DNA from 2 places in the Kosakonia pseudosacchari genome. Region 1 is predicted to be linked to the other one. Evidence: riboswitches for the same ligand, from Rfam matches in the RefSeq annotation. Region 1 holds a riboswitch; the other holds the start of a gene.
What was found. Region 1 has a riboswitch for thiamine pyrophosphate ahead of thiB (thiamine ABC transporter substrate binding subunit). Riboswitches for the same ligand answer to the same signal wherever they lie in the genome.

Region 1 (9,353 bases):
AGAGGTGATCATGGCCATCAAAGTGCGCAAAGACATCATGAACGTGCACACCCAAATCAATCACCATGAAATCTGGCGCACCAGCCAGACCGTCAGCCAGATTTGCAATATGCCGATTCCGGCGAACAAAGCAATTGTTGGCACCGGCGCCTTCGCCCACTCCTCCGGTATTCACCAGGATGGCGTGCTGAAAAACCGCGAAAACTACGAAATCATGACCCCGGAATCCATCGGGCTGAACCAGGTTCAGTTGAACCTGACCTCCCGTTCCGGGCGCGCTGCGGTGAAACACCGCATGGAAGAGATGGGCTACAAAGAAGCTGATTACAACCTGGATAACCTGTACGACGCTTTCCTGAAGCTGGCGGATAAAAAAGGCCAGGTCTTTGATTACGATCTGGAAGCGCTGGCATTCATTAATAAACAGCAGGAAGAGCCAGAACATTTCCGCCTGGACTACTTCAGTGTGCAGTCCGGCTCTAACGATATCGCCACCGCGTCTGTGAAGCTGGCGTGTGGCGACGAGATCAAAGCCGAAGCCGCGAACGGCAACGGCCCGGTCGATGCGGTCTACCAGGCCATTAACCGCGTGACGGCCTATGACATCGAACTGGTGAAATACGATTTGAGCGCCAAAGGCCAGGGCAAAGACGCGCTGGGTCAGGTTGATATCGTGGTGAACTACAACGGTCGCCGCTTCCACGGCGTCGGTCTGGCGACCGACATTGTGGAGTCCTCTGCCAAAGCCATGGTGCACGTGCTGAACAACATCTGGCGCGCCGCCGAAGTCGAAAAAGAGTTGCAACGCCAGGCTCAGAACAAAGAAAACAACAAGGAAACCGTGTGATGTCGAAGAATTACCATATTGCTGTGTTACCGGGCGACGGTATCGGTCCGGAAGTAATGGCACAAGCGCTGAAAGTCCTGGAAGCCGTGCGTAACCGTTTTGGTATGCGTATTTCCACCAGCCATTATGACGTTGGTGGCATCGCCATCGATCGTCACGGTAACCCTCTGCCGCAGGCCACGGTTGAAGGCTGTGAGCAAGCCGACGCCATTCTGTTCGGCTCTGTCGGCGGCCCGAAATGGGAAAACCTGCCTCCGGCGCAGCAGCCGGAACGTGGCGCGCTGCTGCCGCTGCGTAAGCACTTCAAACTGTTCAGTAACTTGCGCCCGGCAAAACTGTATCAGGGGCTGGAAGCATTCTGTCCGCTGCGCGAAGACATCGCCGCCAACGGCTTCGACATTCTGTGCGTACGCGAACTGACCGGCGGTATTTACTTCGGTCAACCGAAAGGCCGCGAAGGCAGCGGTCAGCATGAAAAAGCGTTTGATACCGAGATCTATCACCGTTTTGAAATTGAGCGCATTGCGCGTATCGCGTTTGAATCCGCGCGTAAACGTCGCAAAAAAGTCCACTCGATTGATAAAGCCAACGTGCTGCAAACCTCGCTGTTGTGGCGTGAAATCGTCAACGAAATCGCCGGGGAATACCCGGACGTTGAACTGGCGCACATGTATATCGACAACGCCACCATGCAGCTGATTAAAGATCCGTCCCAGTTTGACGTACTGCTGTGCTCCAACCTGTTCGGTGACATTCTGTCCGACGAATGCGCCATGATCACTGGTTCGATGGGCATGCTGCCTTCTGCCAGCCTGAACGAACAAGGTTTTGGTCTGTATGAACCAGCAGGCGGTTCCGCGCCGGATATCGCCGGGAAAAATATCGCCAACCCGATTGCGCAAATCCTGTCGCTGGCGCTGCTGCTGCGTTACAGCCTGAATGCAGGCGACGCGGCTGACGCCATCGAAGGCGCTATCAATCGTGCATTAGAAGAAGGCGTGCGCACCGGCGACTTAGCCCGTGGCGCTGCCGCTGTCAGTACCGATGAGATGGGCGACATCATCGCTCGTTATGTCGCCGAAGGGGTGTAATCATGGCTAAGAGTTTGTACGAAAAATTGTTTGACGCCCATGTGGTCTATGAAGCGCCGAATGAAACCCCACTGTTGTATATCGACCGCCATCTGGTGCACGAAGTGACATCACCGCAGGCGTTCGATGGGCTGCGCGCGCACCATCGTCCGGTGCGCCAGCCCGGTAAAACCTTCGCGACGATGGATCACAACGTCTCGACGCAAACCAAAGATATCAACGCTTCCGGCGAGATGGCGCGCATTCAGATGCAGGAGTTAATCAAAAACTGCAACGAATTCGGCGTTGAACTGTATGACCTGAACCACCCGTATCAGGGCATTGTCCACGTGATGGGACCGGAACAGGGCATCACCCTGCCGGGCATGACCATCGTTTGTGGCGACTCCCACACCGCCACCCACGGCGCATTTGGCGCGCTGGCGTTCGGGATCGGTACATCGGAAGTGGAACACGTTCTGGCGACGCAAACCCTGAAACAGGGGCGCGCCAAAACCATGAAGATCGAAGTCAAAGGCACGGCAGCACCTGGGATCACCGCGAAAGATATCGTGCTGGCGATCATTGGTAAAACCGGCAGCGCGGGCGGAACCGGGCACGTCGTTGAATTCTGCGGTGACGCCATCCGTGCGCTGAGCATGGAAGGCCGTATGACGCTGTGCAATATGGCAATCGAAATGGGGGCGAAAGCCGGACTGGTCGCGCCGGATGAAACCACTTTTAACTACGTGCAGGGCCGTCTGCACGCGCCGAAGGGCAAAGATTTCGATGAGGCGGTAGCCTACTGGAAAACGCTGCACACCGATGAAGGTGCGGTTTTCGATACCGTCGTCACTTTACAAGCAGAAGAGATCGCCCCGCAGGTTACCTGGGGCACTAACCCAGGCCAGGTCATTTCCGTGACCGATATCATTCCCGATCCGGCCTCGTTTGCCGATCCGGTTGAGCGCGCGTCGGCGGAAAAAGCGCTGGCTTATATGGGGCTGAAACCCGGTGTACCGTTAACGGAAGTGGCTATCGATAAAGTCTTTATCGGCTCCTGCACCAACTCACGCATTGAAGATTTGCGCGCAGCGGCGGAAATCGCCAAAGGGCGAAAAGTCGCGCCGGGCGTGCAGGCGCTGGTCGTGCCGGGTTCCGGTCCGGTGAAAGCGCAGGCGGAAGCCGAAGGTCTGGACAAGATCTTTATTGAAGCCGGTTTTGAGTGGCGCTTGCCGGGTTGCTCCATGTGCCTGGCCATGAATAACGATCGCCTGAATCCGGGTGAACGTTGCGCGTCGACCAGTAATCGTAACTTTGAAGGCCGCCAGGGCCGCGGCGGACGCACGCATCTGGTCAGCCCGGCGATGGCCGCCGCCGCCGCTGTAACCGGCCATTTCGCTGATATTCGCAGCTTGTAAGGAGAGCAACCATGGCAGAGAAATTTACCCAACATACCGGCCTGGTCGTTCCGCTGGATGCCGCGAATGTGGATACCGACGCCATTATCCCGAAGCAGTTTTTGCAGAAGGTGACGCGCACCGGTTTTGGCGCTCATCTGTTTAACGACTGGCGTTTTCTGGATGACAAAGGCCAACAGCCGAACCCGGAGTTCGTACTGAATTTCCCGCAATACAAAGGCGCATCGATTTTGCTGGCGCGGGAAAACTTTGGCTGCGGTTCATCACGTGAACACGCGCCGTGGGCGTTGACCGATTACGGTTTCAAAGTGGTGATTGCGCCAAGTTTCGCCGACATCTTCTACGGTAACAGCTTTAACAACCAGCTGCTGCCGGTGACGCTCAGCGATAAAGAGGTCGATGAACTCTTTACGCTGGTGCAGAACAATCCGGGCATTACCTTTGAAGTGGACCTGGAAGCCCAGGTAGTGAAAGCGGGCGGGAAGTCGTACAACTTCTCAATCGACGCTTTCCGCCGCCACTGCATGCTGAACGGTCTGGACAGCATCGGTCTGACGTTACAGCACGACGATGCCATCGCCGCTTATGAAAACAAACAGCCCGCTTTTATGCGCTAACCCACCAAAGGCCCGGTTTCCGGGCCTTTTTACGCTTACACATCTTTAACGCGACTGGTCAGCCACAGCGTTACCACTGAAATTATCGCAATGCCGATATACACCGCGCCGTGGCCATAGCTTTGCGCCAGCGCCCCCTGAATCACCCCGGCCAGGATCACGCCGGTCGAAATACTGTTGGTAAACAGCGTGGTCGCCGAACCTGCCCGCCCCGGCATCAGATCCTGAAACCACAACATGCCAATCCCGGCGATAATGCCGATAAATACCGCATTAAACAGTTGCAGGGAGAGTAACGCCGTCTGGCTGTGGAAAAAAATCAGGCCGATATAGAACAGCACGCCCGCCGTAACGGCGGTAACCATCATGCGCCGTTTGCCTATGCGTTTGACAAAATAACCCGCCAGGATCATCGCCGGGATCTCAAGCCCCGCCGCCGTGCCCATCAAAATCCCGGCCAGTTTGTCGGGCAGCCCCAGCTCCAGGCTAATCCACAGCGGCATATCGATGATGTACATGGTGTTGCAGGTCCACATCAGCGTAGAGGCAATAAACAGCATGCGCACATTTTTATCGCTCCAGCCGCTGACCTGCGTCACCGCCACGTCGGCGGGCTGTTCAACACGCGCCACCGAAGGCAGCCAGAACGCCACCAGCATCAGGCTGATAACGAAAATCCCGGCGGCGATGGAAAACATGGCGGTAAAGCCATAATTAAGCGCCAGCATAAACGCCAGCGGCGGACCAATGACCCACGCCAGCGAGAGCTGCGCGCGCATAACAGAACTGAACATCACCACTTCACGTGCGGAACTGTCGGCATACTCGCGCGCCAGCGCGAAAAGCTGCGGCATGGCGGTATTTGCCAGCGACGCCAGCAGTACACCGCAGGTGATAAGCGTCAGATAGTGGCGATTAAAGGCGAATAACAGCGCATTGCCCACCGCCATCAGGCAACAAAAGAGGATCAACTTGCGCCTGTCGCCCTGGTTGTCGGATCGTTTTGCCAGCCCAAGGCTGACAACGATCCCGGCAATGGCGTTGACGGTATAAAACAGCCCAACCCAGAACGGCTCAGCGCCCACTTCCCGGCTCAGAAACAAGCTGAGCGTCGGTGCCTGTAGCGCTCCGGCAACTCCCATCATAAAGGCGACGATCATAAAAGCGACGTAAACACCGTTAAGGCGGCGTCCCATCGTCATTAACCAGAGCATGAAGATTTCCTTGTTAAAACGGGAAAAAGTGAAAGCCCAAAAGGCGGCTGCCAGCATAAACGAAAAAAGCCAGCAAAAAACGTTTTGCTGGCGGGTGCATTCGCACTTAATACTCAGTCACACATGATTTCGGCGGTTCAGTCTTTCGAGATCGGCGTTGTCACTTCCCACTGCATCAGCTCTTCCAGCATTTTCAGGCGCTGCCGTGCGCTCAGGCGGGCGAGCCAGCCCGCATCCTGCGTGGCGCGAAAATAGTCCAGATAAAACCGTCGTAGGGATGATCTCTGCATATGACCTCCTCGCTTTCATCGCAGAGAAGTATTGGCTTAATATAGGGATTAATAAATTGCTGAGTTTTTATCAGGAGTTCCCCTTTTATGTCGTCCGGCCGCCTGCAACAACAGTTCATCCGTCTGTGGCAATGCTGCGATGGGAAGTCACAAGAGACCACGCTCAACGAGCTGGCGGAGCTGCTTAGCTGTTCGCGCCGCCACATGCGTACCTTGCTTAACACCATGCAGGAACGCGGCTGGCTGACATGGGATGCGGAAGCGGGCCGCGGCAAACGTTCGCGGCTCACCTTCCTGTATACCGGCCTTGCGCTCCAGCAACAGCGCGCCGAAGACCTGCTGGAGCAGGATCGTATCGATCAATTGGTGCAACTGGTCGGTGATAAAAAGGCCGTGCGTCAGATGCTGGTTTCGCATCTCGGCCGCAGCTTTCGCCAGGGGCGACATATCCTGCGGGTGCTTTACTACCGGCCGCTACGCAACCTGCTGCCAGGTAGCGCATTGCGCCGTTCCGAAACCCATATAGCACGGCAAATCTTCAGCGCGCTGACGCGAATAAATGAGGAAAACGGGGAACTGGAAGCGGATATCGCCCACCACTGGAAGTTGATTTCCCCTTTGCACTGGCGGTTTTATTTGCGCCCCGGCATTCATTTTCACCATGGCCGTGAGCTGGAAATGAGCGATGTGATTGCTTCTCTGGAGCGCGCCACCGCCCTGCCGCTCTATTCGCACATCCGCGAAGTGCTCTCACCAACGCCCTGGACGCTGGATATTCACCTCAGCCAGCCGGATAACTGGCTACCGTGGTTGCTGGGACATGTGCCCGCCATGATTTTGCCGCGCGAGTGGAACACGATGAGCAACTTCGCCAGCCAGCCGATTGGCACCGGCCCTTACGCGGTGACGCGCAATACCAATAACCAGCTAAAAATCCATGCTTTTGATGACTACTTCGGTTTTCGCGCCCTGATCGATGAAGTCAACGTCTGGGTGTTGCCGGATCTCAGCGACGAGCCGACCAGCGGCCTGACGCTTGAAGGGCCAACCGACGGCGAAAAAGCGGTGGAAAGCCGCCTCGAAGAGGGCTGTTATTACCTGCTGTTTGATGCGCGTTCCAGCCGTGGCGCGAACCCGGCGATCAGGGAGTGGGTCAGCCACGTGCTCTCCCCTACCAATTTGTTGTGGCACGCCAATGAGCAGTATCAGCGTTACTGGTTCCCGGCTTACGGCCTGCTGCCGCGCTGGCACCACGCGCGCCCCGGCAGCGGTGAAAAACCGGCCGGTCTGGAAACGCTCACCCTCACCTTCTACCGCGAACACAATGAGCACGAAGCGCTTTCCCGCACCATGAGCACACTGCTGGCCGAACACGGCGTGAAGCTTATCGTGCAGGAAGTGGATTACGACGAATGGCACCGGGGCGAAACCGAGAGCGATATCTGGCTTAACAGCGCCAATTTCACACTACCGCTGGATTTCTCGGTGTTCGCCAACCTCTACGAAGTGCCGCTGCTGCAGCACTGTATTCCGCTCGACTGGCAGGCGGATGCGGCAAAATGGCGCAACGGGGAGATGAATCTTGCCGTCTGGTCGCAGCAGTTACTCGCCAGTAAAGCCATCGTACCGTTGATCCACCACTGGCTGAGGCTCCAGGGACAGCGCACCATGCGCGGGCTGCGCATGAACACGCTGGGCTGGTTCGACTTTAAATCCGCCTGGTTTGCGCCACCGGATCCATAAGGCTTTCCCATTTTTTACCAAATCATTACAATAGCGGCGTTCTCAACGGGGTGCTGCGCCATGCGCGTGTGCTGAGAAAATACCCGTCGAACCTGATCCGGATAACGCCGGCGAAGGGATTTGAGGCTACCTCTCAAAATCCTTTGCCACCCATTTTGAGGTGCAAAGTGTTAAAAAAATCACTGCCGTTTCTGCTGCTGATCGCAGCGCCTGTTTTTGCTAAACCCGTACTGACTGTTTACACCTACGACTCCTTCTCTGCCGACTGGGGCCCAGGGCCTGCGGTAAAAAAAGCCTTTGAAAGCGACTGCAACTGCGAGCTGAAATTTGTGGCGCTGGAAGATGGTGTTTCGCTGCTTAACCGCCTGCGCATGGAAGGTAAAAACAGCAAAGCCGACGTGGTGCTTGGGCTGGATAACAACCTGCTGGAAGCCGCGACACAAACCAAACTGTTCGCCAAAAGTGGCGTCGCCACCGATGCGGTTAACGTGCCGGGCGGCTGGAAGAACGACACGTTTGTACCGTTCGATTATGGCTGGTTCGCCTTTGTCTACGATAAAAACAAACTGAAAAACCCGCCGAAAAGCCTGAAAGAGCTGGTCGAAAGCGATCAGAAATGGCGCGTTATCTACGAAGATCCGCGAACCAGCACGCCGGGTCTCGGCCTGCTGCTGTGGATGCAGAAAGTCTATGCCGACAAAGCCCCGCAAGCGTGGCAGAAACTGGCGGCCAAAACGGTCACCGTCACCAAAGGCTGGAGCGAAGCCTATGGTCTGTTCCTGAAAGGGGAAAGCGACCTGGTGCTGAGTTACACCACCTCTCCGGCTTACCACATTATTGAAGAGAAGAAAGACAACTACGCGGCGGCGAATTTCAGCGAAGGCCACTATTTGCAGGTCGAAGTCGCGGCACGTACCGCTGCCAGTAAACAGCCGGAACTGGCGGAAAAATTCCTGAAATTTATGGTCTCCCCCGCGTTCCAGAACACTATCCCGAGCGGTAACTGGATGTACCCGGTCACCAATGTGACGCTGCCTGCGGGCTTCGACCAACTGGTGAAACCGCAAACCTCGCTGGAATACTCTTCGCATGAGGTCGCGACTCAGCGCGCAACATGGATTAATGCATGGCAACGCGCCGTCAGCCGCTGATTGCGGGCTGGCTGCTACCCGGCCTCACCGCCGCCACGTTGATGGTGGCGGTGGCGCTGGCCGCGTTTCTTGCGCTGTGGCAAAACGCCCCGTTTAGCGGGCTGGCTGATTTTTTACAAGACAGCTACCTGTGGCATGTGGTGCGTTTCTCCTTCTGGCAGGCGTTTCTCTCCGCGCTGCTCTCTGTCGTACCGGCGATATTTCTTGCCCGCGCGCTCTACCGGCGGCGTTTCCCTGGTCGTCTCGCCTTGCTGCGCCTGTGCGCCATGACCCTGATCCTGCCGGTGCTGGTCGCCGTGTTCGGCATTCTTAGTGTGTATGGCCGTCAGGGCTGGCTGGCAACGCTCTGGCACAAGCTTGGCGTGGAGTGGACGTTCTCGCCCTATGGTTTGCAGGGCATTTTGCTGGCGCACGTCTTTTTTAATTTGCCGATGGCCTCGCGCCTGCTGCTACAAACGCTGGAGCAGATCCCCGGCGAGCAACGGCAACTGGCCGCACAGCTTGGTATGCGCGGCTGGGCATTCTTCCGTTTTGTCGAATGGCCGTGGTTACGTCGCCAGATCCCGCCGGTCGCCGCGCTGATTTTTATGCTCTGCTTCGCCAGTTTCGCCACCGTGCTGTCGTTGGGCGGCGGGCCGCAGGCCACCACCATTGAACTGGCAATTTACCAGGCGCTGAGCTTCGATTTTGATCCCGCCCGTGCGGCGATGCTGGCGCTGATCCAGATGATCTGCTGCCTCGGGCTGGTGCTGCTGAGCCAGCGCATGAGCAAAGCGATCGCCGTGGGCAGCCACCAGATTACTGGCTGGCGCAACCCGGAGGATCGGCTGTTCAGCAAGATCGCGGATAGCACGCAGATTGTGCTGGCTTTGTTATTACTGCTGCCACCGCTGCTGGCTGTGATTGTCGATGGCCTCAATCTGAGCCTGGTGAAAGTGCTGGCCGAGCCTGTGTTGTGGCAAGCGGTATGGACATCACTGCGCATCGCTCTGGGCGCAGG
Region 2 (9,353 bases), 2.4 Mb from region 1:
AGGCAGGCTTCGGCCTGCCTTTCTTTTTATGGTTGCGTTATCTTTGAGGGTGATTTTGCGCTCCGGTTCCAGCAACGCGAGGCGCTGAAAGGAAGCGGAGGTTGGTTAGGTTGGGCTGGGTTAAGCAAAAATCAGACTGCAGGAAAAAGTGCGAAACAATCAAAATTAGGAGTTTTCCTATGCTCTGATAAGCAGTAGACTATCCTTTTACCTATCACATAACAAAATGAAATATACGATTCCAGCCAAGTTGTTCTTCGGTGTTTTAGCAGTGACTTTTGTTTGTTTAACATACTTGTTGATTAATGTGGCGATTTAAAAATGAAAAATGAAACGACAGAGATAGATTTACTGGAGTTGCTTTTCTTTATAAAAAAGAAAAGTAAAAGCATCATTTTCTCAATGGCGGTAGCGCTGATTTTAGCAATTGTTTTTTTGTGGGTGGAAAAAGATGAAGTAAATATAAACTATGAAGTAAAAATAAACAGTGATGCTCCCAGTATGATTATTAATTGTGATGCTGATTTTGATTGCAAATCGAATTTCATTGAATCGATTATCAAAGGCAATAGTGACAGATTTACTATTCAGTCAGATGAAAGAACAAAAGTAATTAATCTCACCTGGAGAGGCAAGACTTCCGAAAAACCGATCGCTGATGCTGCAATTAAAACGATATATCAAAAAATCAGCGCCTGGTATGTTCAGGATTATCAAGCGTATAAAAGAATAATTGATGATAATAAAAACAACGAGATGAATGGTACTGAACTCTATACAAAAATAGCCTTTATTACAAAGCTGGACTATTCGAAGGAAAAGGATTTTATATTTATCAGTAAAGGTGATGTCAGTAATAAATATAAAAAAGGTATATTCATTGTATTAGCGTTAATGATAGGGTTTATTTTATCGACTTCTTATCATTTAACGAAAAGAAGCATTGTTGAATATAATAAAAAGAAAATATTCAAAAAAACGCAAATTAACTAAAAAAGCAATACCAGTGTATAAATAAAGTATAAGCCCGCCGAGTGAATTACCCAGAAGACGGGGTTCACTCGAGAGTTGCGGGCTTTTTACAGTAGTAAATGAAAACAGGATCAACCAGATTGGGGTTATACAGCATCCATTTTATTAGCAGAGTAATTAATTAAAAAATTTAACTGATTCATCTTTAATTCACATAATTGATAACCGGGAACATCAGGATAGATCTATAAAAATCCGTTTCGGATATTGTATTGACACTGACCCCATAACCGTATTCTTTTCCTGCCCATATTTCTTTTATCAACCACGGTTCGCTACATACTGCGAGAGCCCCGTCTGCCTGGCTGGGGCAGAGCAGGTAAGCAGAATAGAGATGGACTCCTGAGACGACGGAAACGTTGAATCAGATTCAACTGATTCGGTGTGCCCTTCCTTGTTAAGACTGAGAAATACCAGTATTACCCGATCTGTAAGATACCCACGTCAGTAACGACGGGATTTTCCGCCGTTGTATACCCGAATAATTTTCAAAAATGAAAAAAAGCCCCACCTTTTTAGGTTCGGAGCCAGATCTGGCGCGCTTAAATTTCCCGTAGGCTGTACGTTAAAAAGTAGCGGCCTGCGTACTTTTCAATGCTGTATACCCTGCCGCTGTAATCGATCCGAACCGTGGCACCGTCAACGGCGATCGCCGATAGGGAGCCGCTGCCAGTCAGAAATGAAAAGTCGCCGTAAAGCTGCTGCACGCTAGCTCCATCGGCGTTGCGTAGGTAATACCGGTGTACGGTCGGGGCGGTGGCTCCGCCTTCGCTGTTCTGCGTGGTGTAAAGCCATGTGCCCGGGGCGAGCAGGCGCACGCTCTGAAGCGTGTCGCCTGCTCGCGGATCTGGCTGATAACTCAGCCAGGCGAAGATGACCAGCAACACAGTTAACAGCCAATGGGCCGCATTAATGCGCACCTTCTGATAAAACCATAAATAAGTTTGCGGCAGTGCGGCGTTACGTCCGTAGGCGTGACTGCGTGCTTCTCTCATATTGTTTTGTAGGATCTGCCGTCTACTTATAGGGCCGATGCCTGGCGGTGATGCCATCTCCCTTCTCCTTTTCTCTTTGAATGTTATGGTCGTTATGGGGCGGCAACTGATTGATAAGCAAGCATTAAAAAAACGTTCTTTACGGCGTAGAGAAAGATACCTGTGATTTTAGTAACCATAAAAATCAACGAGTCAGACTGCCTGAAGGTATCGATGTTGTGTTCATGACCGTTATGAAATCATTAAATTTTCATGGCTTGCACCTGCTTGTTGAAAAGCCGATTAGCCGGTGAAACCGTCGTAATATGGTCGCGCCCGTGTGGGTTGTGATGAGGGGCAGATGCCATTTTTAAAAGGGTTGTGTCTTTCTCTTCCCGCTGGCATGCTCCTGAACAGGGATTAATGAGAGCATTAATCGCAAGTAGTTGAATTTTTTTTAAATGACTCGGGGTGCCCTTCTTTGTGAAGGCTGAGAAATACCCGTACCACCTGATCTGGATAATGCCAGCGTAGGGAAGTCAGATGCCTGCCCGGCATCCCTTCTTCACGCCGGGCAGGAGCGAAACCATGCAACCTGACCTGCTTGATCGTGTGCAACTCGCACATGCGTTACAGCAATTCCGCCGTCGTTCTCCCCTTGTGCACTGTATGACCAATGATGTCGTACAAACCTTTACCGCTAACGTGCTGCTGGCGCTTGGCGCCTCACCCGCGATGGTGGTTGATAGCGAAGAGGCGCCACAGTTCAGCGCTATCGCCGATGCGCTGCTCATCAATGTGGGCACTTTGACGCGCGATCGCGCCACAGCTATGCGTCTGGCGGTGGAAAGCGCGAATGCCGCGCATAAACCCTGGACACTCGATCCCGTCGCCGTTGGCGCGCTCACGTTACGTACGGAATTCTGCCAGCAACTGCTGGCGCTGCGTCCGGCGGCGATCCGGGGTAACGCTTCGGAAATCCTCGCGCTTGCCGGCATGAGCGCAGGCGGACGCGGCGTGGATACCACCGATACCGCCAGCGCAGCACTGCCTGCGGCGCAGGCGCTGGCGCGGCAAAGCGGGGCGATTGTCGCGGTAAGCGGCGAAGTGGATTACATCACCGATGGCCCGCGCGTGCTGATGGTCACCGGCGGTGATGTGTTGATGACACGTGTGGTCGGCACCGGCTGCGCGCTCTCGGCGGTGGTGGCTGCCAGCTGCGCGTTGGCGGGCGATAAGCTGGAAAATGTCGCCGCGGCCTGCGCGTTTATGGCACAAGCCGGCAGCCTGGCCCGCGCGAAAAGCGCGGGGCCGGGCAGTTTTGTTCCCGCCTTTCTGGATGCGCTGTACGCGCTGGGAGGCAACGCATGAAGCGCATCAACGCGTTAACCGTTGCCGGCACCGACCCCAGCGGTGGGGCGGGTATTCAGGCGGATCTTAAAACCTTCTCGGCGCTGGGCGCATACGGCTGTTCGGTGATCACCGCACTGGTGGCGCAAAACACCCGTGGCGTGCAGTCGGTGTACCGCATTGAACCCGATTTTGTCGCCGCGCAGCTTGATTCCGTGCTCAGCGACGTGCGCATCGACACCACCAAAATCGGTATGCTGGCAGAAACGGACATTGTGGAAGCGGTCGCGGAGCGGCTGCGGCGCTACCAGGTGCGCAATGTGGTACTCGATACGGTGATGCTCGCCAAGAGTGGCGACCCGCTGTTATCGCCTTCGGCTGTGGCGGCGCTGCGTCAGCATTTACTGCCACAGGTTTCACTTATTACGCCTAATTTGCCGGAAGCCGCCGCGCTGCTCGATGCGCCGCATGCCCGCAGCGAACAAGAGATGCATGCCCAGGGCGAAGCGCTGCTGGCGCTCGGCTGTGAAGCGGTGTTGATGAAAGGCGGCCATCTGGAGGACGCCGAAAGCCCGGACTGGCTGTTCACGCGCGATGGGGCGCTGCGCTTTACCGCCCCGCGTGTGAAAACGAAAAACACGCACGGCACCGGCTGCACGCTCTCCGCCGCGCTGGCGGCGCTGCGCCCGCGCCATAACGACTGGGCATCCACCGTGGTGGAAGCAAAACAGTGGTTAACGGCGGCGCTGGTGCAGGCGGATACGCTGGAAGTTGGGCATGGCATTGGCCCGGTGCATCACTTTCACCAGTGGTGGTAAACCGGTATACGAAACGTGCCAGCAGATTATGCTGAAAAAAGTTGCAATGGTGGAAAATCTCGCGCGAGGGAACCAGGCTTATCTCTGCCTGCCGTCAGGCAGGTAAGGATAATCCAATTCGCTTTGCGCGAAGCTTACGGGAGCATAGCTATGACTGATATTGTGCAGTTACTTGGCAAAGACGCCGACAGCCTTCTGCAACACCGTTGTATGACCATCCCCGCTGACCAGCTCTACCTGCCAGGACACGATTATGTGGATCGCGTAATGGTCGACAACAACCGCCCGCCGGCGGTTCTGCGAAATATGCAGACGCTGTATAACCACGGGCGGCTGGCGGGCACGGGCTATCTGTCTATTTTGCCGGTCGACCAGGGGATCGAGCACTCGGCGGGCGCGTCGTTTGCCGCCAACCCGCTCTACTTCGATCCAAAGAACATTGTCGAGCTGGCGATTGAAGCCGGTTGTAACTGTGTGGCATCCACTTACGGCGTGCTGGCGTCGGTTTCGCGCCGTTACGCGCACCGCATTCCCTTCCTCGTCAAACTGAACCACAACGAAACGCTCAGCTACCCCACCGAATATGACCAGACGCTGTACGCCAGCGTCGAGCAGGCGTTCAATATGGGCGCGGTCGCCGTCGGGGCGACGATTTACTTCGGCTCGCAGGAGTCTCGCCGCCAGATTGAGGAGATCTCCGCCGCCTTTGAACGCGCGCATGAACTCGGCATGGTCACCGTACTGTGGGCGTACCTGCGTAACTCTGCGTTCAAGAAAGATGGCGTCGATTACCACGTTTCCGCCGATTTAACCGGCCAGGCGAACCACATTGCCGCCACCATTGGCGCGGATATTGTGAAGCAGAAAATGGCGGAAAATAACGGCGGCTACAACGCGGTGAACTTCGGTTACACCGACGAGCGCGTTTACAGCAAGCTGACCAGCGACAACCCGATTGACCTGGTGCGTTACCAGCTGGCGAACTGCTACATGGGCCGCGCCGGGCTGATTAACTCCGGCGGCGCGGCGGGCGGCGATACCGATCTGGGCGACGCCGTTCGTACGGCGGTTATCAACAAACGCGCGGGCGGCATGGGGCTGATCCTTGGCCGTAAAGCGTTTAAGAAAACCATGGCCGACGGCGTGAAACTGATTAACGCCGTGCAGGATGTCTATCTTGACGAGAAAGTGACCATCGCCTGATGCCCCATTTACCCTCCCCGCTGGGGGAGGGTAAACTAAAAACGGCATTTCATTTCTGCTCAGTTCCCTTCCCGATCTTCATCACATTTCCGTAACCTTTTGTGAAAAATGTCACGCACCGTCGTGCGCATGCCCAAAAAATGGCGGCCGCTTAGCGGAAATTGTCCGAGGATGCGGCGTATTTTTGTGCATATATTTTCTTATGAAACGGCTTTTCAAAAATACCAAGGATCTGTAATGAAAATTGAATCTGTCAATGTCACCGTCTTTCAGCATCCCACGCGCCGCGTTTCCGACAGCGCCGGACACTCGCATCCGGGGCCGGAAACGCAGGCCAGAATGGCGATGCTGACCATTACCGCAGACGATGGCAGCAAAGGCTACGCCTTCGCGCCGCCGGAAGTGGTGCGTCCGTTTGTGCTCAACGCTTTTTTCCGCAAAGTGATGGTCGGGCAGGATCCGTTTAACCGCGAGCGCATCTGGCAGGATCTGGTGCACTGGCAGCGCGGTAGCGCACATCAGTTAACCGAGCGCGCACTGTCGTTTGTTGAACAAGCGCTGTGGGATTTGATTGGCCGCAAGCTCAATATGCCGGTGTACAAGCTGCTTGGCGGCTACCGCGACAAAGTGCCCGCTTATGGCAGCACCATGTGCGGTGACGAGCTGGAAGGCGGGCTTTCAACACCGGAAGAGTACGCCGCCTTCGCCGAAAAACTGGTGGCGCGCGGCTACAAAGCCATCAAGTTACACACCTGGATGCCGCCGGTGAAATTCGCGCCGAACCCGAAAATGGACGTCAAAGCCTGCGCCGCAGTGCGTGAAGCGGTCGGCCCGGATATCGACCTGATGATTGACGGCTACCACTGGTACAGCCGCACCGAAGCGCTCTATATCGGTAAAGAGCTGGAAAAACTCAACTTCGCCTGGTTCGAAGAGCCGATGGAAGAAGAGAGCATGTCCTCTTACGCATGGCTGGCGGAAAATCTGTCAATTCCGATTATCGGGCCGGAAAGTCTGGGCGGGAAACACCACAGCCGTGCTGACTGGGTAAAAGCGGGCGCCTGCGACATTCTGCGTGCCGGTGCCAACGGCGTGGGCGGCATTTCGCCGACGCTGAAAGTGGCGAACCTGGCGGAGTCGTTCGGCATGGATTGTGAAGTGCACGGCAACGGCGCGGCGAGCCTGGCGGTGATTGGCGCCATCCGCAACTGCCGCTGGTATGAGCGCGGTTTGCTGCACCCGTTCCTCGATTATGACCAACCGGCAGCGTACTTAAACAGTATTGTCGACCCGATGGATGAAGAGGGTTTTGTTCATCTGCCGCAGCGGCCGGGGCTCGGCGAAGACATCAATTTTGCGTATATCGAAGCCAACACTGTCAGCCACGACTGACAGATAACAATAAATGCCCGGAGGCGATGACTTTCGGGCCGCACCGGTCGATTACCGGTAAAACGTACTCTACAAACGGTATGCACAGATGAAAAAAACCTCCCTCGCGGGCGCGTGTTTACTCGCGCTCTCGCTGATGATGGGGAGCGGCGCGGCATTGGCGAAAACGCCGCCCGATCAGCTCATCATCGGCATGAACATGAATAACCTGCTGACGCTCGATCCAGCGGCAATGACCGGCAACGAAGTGGTCGGTATTGTGGTCAATCTCTACGACTCACTGGTTGAGCTCGATGCGAATGAACTCACCAACGTTAAACCGGCGCTGGCGGAGTCCTGGGATATCAGCCCGGACGGCAAAACGCTCACCTTCCACCTGCGCAACAACGTCAGGTTTCACTCCGGCAACCCGCTGACCGCGCAGGATGTGGTGTGGTCGATGCGCCGCCTGCTGCACCTGAACCTGGCGCAGGCGTCGGTGTGGAAATCTTACGGTTTCAGCAAAAAGAATATCGATCAGCAGGTGAGCGCGGCGGACGACAACACCGTGCAAATCCGACTGCCTAAGCCTAACGATCCGCAACTGGTTCTCTACTCGCTGGGCGCGCTTGGCAATCTCGGCGTGCTGGACAGCAAAACTGTGCAAAGCCATGAAGTGAATGGCGACTGGGGCAACCGCTGGCTGACCACCAACGAAGCGGGTTCCGGGCCGTTTATGCTGGAAACCTGGCAGGCGAAAGATGTGCTGCGCATGAAGCGCAACCCGAATTACTGGCGCGAGGAGCCCAAACTGAGCCGCGTGGTGCTGCGCCATTTCCAGGAGCCGCAAACCCTGCGCCTGATGCTGGCGAAAGGCGATCTGGATATTGCCAATAACATGGCGGTTTCGGACATCAACGCGCTGCGTAAAGACCCTAACGTAACGGTGGAAGCGGTGCAAAAGGGCACGGTTTATTACGTGGCGATGAGCATGAAAGAGCCGCATTTCACCAACCCGAAAGTGCGTGAAGCGGTGCGGTATCTGATTGATTACCAGGGTATCAATAAAGCATTGATGCCGGGCTATGGCGTGCTGCACCAGCGACCAATCAAAGCGGGAATGCCGTCAACGCTGCCGGATCCCGGCTACCGGCTGGACATTCCGCGTGCGAAAAAACTGCTCGCGGAAGCGGGTTACCCGGACGGGTTTGATACCACGCTGCGCGTACTCGCCGACCAGCCGTTTCTCAATATCGCCATCGCCGTGCAGTCAACGCTGATGCAGGCCGGGATTAACGCCAAAATCGTCACCGGTACCGGCAACCAGATCTATGGCGCGATGCGCGAGCGTAAATTCGAAATGCTGGTGGGACGCGGCGGCAGCGGTGTGGAACCGCATCCGCACTCGAGCCTGCGCGCGCTGGTCTATAACCCCGATAACAGCGACGAAGCCCGGCTGACCAACTTCCAGGGCTGGCGCACCAGTTTCTACGATAAACCGCTCAACGAGATGATCGACAACGCGCTGCTGGAGCGCGATCCGGAAAAGCAGAAAGCGGACTATCAGCAAATTCAGCGGCGCTATGACCAACTGATCCCGGCGCTGATCCCGCTCTCGCAAATGGTGGATTCGGTGGTGGTGCGTAATGAAGTGAAAAACTTCCAGTCGCATCCGTCTGCCACCACGTTCCTGCGCGAGGTGTACAAAGCGCCCGTCACCACAGGAGAGAAAGGATGAGTTCGTTACTGCTTGCGCCTGGTTCACGCACCCGACGCCTTTCAAAACGGTTCACTCAGGTGGTGGTGACGCTGTTTGGCCTGCTGCTGCTGACCTTCTTTATTGGCCGCGTGATGCCTGTCGATCCGGTGCTGGCGATTGTCGGCCCGGATGCGGATCACAGCACCTACCAGCAGGTTTATCAGCAACTGGGGTTTGATAAGTCGCTGCTGACCCAGTTTGGTATTTACCTGAATAACCTGCTGCACGGCGATCTTGGCAACGCGTTGCTGACCGGCAAACCGGTACTGGACGATATTGTGCGTGTCTTCCCGGCGACGCTTGAGCTGGCGACGATGGCGATAATCGTTGGCGCCGGGCTCGGTGTTCCGCTGGGGGTACTGGCGGCGGCGCGTCGTAACAGCGTTGCCGATTACGTGGTACGCATTATCAGCCTTGCCGGTTACTCGACACCGATTTTTTGGGTCGGCATGATGGGGCTGCTGCTGTTCTACGCCTGGCTTGGCTGGGTCGGCGGTGCCGGTCGGCTGGATCTGGGGCTGGATGGCGTGGTAGCGCATCGCACCGGGCTTATCACCGTGGATGCGCTGCTGGCAGGCAATGGCGCGGTGTTCTGGAATGCGCTTAATCATCTGGTGCTGCCCGCCTCGCTGCTCGGTTTCCACTCGCTGGCGTATATCAGCCGCATGACCCGCAGCTTTATGCTGGCGCAACTGTCGCAGGAGTTCATCATCACCGCGCGGGTGAAAGGGTTGACGGAACGCCAGGTCATCTGGAATCACGCCTTTCGCAATATCCTCGTGCAACTGCTGACGGTGGTGGCGCTGGCTTACGGTTCGCTGCTGGAAGGGGCGGTATTGATTGAAA

Region 2: another riboswitch for thiamine pyrophosphate. It lies ahead of thiM (hydroxyethylthiazole kinase); the one in region 1 lies ahead of thiB (thiamine ABC transporter substrate binding subunit).

The regions. Positions count from the first base shown of each region.
Region 1 is NZ_CP063425.1:782,988-792,340, reverse strand. It holds gene leuA (2-isopropylmalate synthase) at 1-847, shown strand, start outside; gene leuB (3-isopropylmalate dehydrogenase) at 847-1,938, shown strand; gene leuC (3-isopropylmalate dehydratase large subunit) at 1,941-3,338, shown strand; gene leuD (3-isopropylmalate dehydratase small subunit) at 3,350-3,955, shown strand; gene IP581_RS03645 (sugar efflux transporter) at 3,991-5,169, opposite strand; gene sgrT (glucose uptake inhibitor SgrT) at 5,307-5,459, opposite strand; gene sgrR (HTH-type transcriptional regulator SgrR) at 5,547-7,202, shown strand; TPP riboswitch at 7,239-7,339, shown strand; gene thiB (thiamine ABC transporter substrate binding subunit) at 7,370-8,353, shown strand; gene thiP (thiamine/thiamine pyrophosphate ABC transporter permease ThiP) at 8,329-9,353, shown strand, end outside.
Region 2 is NZ_CP063425.1:3,141,593-3,150,945, reverse strand. It holds gene IP581_RS14870 (hypothetical protein) at 322-993, shown strand; gene IP581_RS14865 (hypothetical protein) at 1,575-2,084, opposite strand; TPP riboswitch at 2,464-2,560, shown strand; gene thiM (hydroxyethylthiazole kinase) at 2,595-3,377, shown strand; gene thiD (bifunctional hydroxymethylpyrimidine kinase/phosphomethylpyrimidine kinase) at 3,374-4,174, shown strand; gene fbaB (class I fructose-bisphosphate aldolase) at 4,325-5,377, shown strand; gene IP581_RS14845 (mandelate racemase family protein) at 5,615-6,769, shown strand; gene IP581_RS14840 (ABC transporter substrate-binding protein) at 6,858-8,486, shown strand; gene IP581_RS14835 (ABC transporter permease) at 8,483-9,353, shown strand, end outside.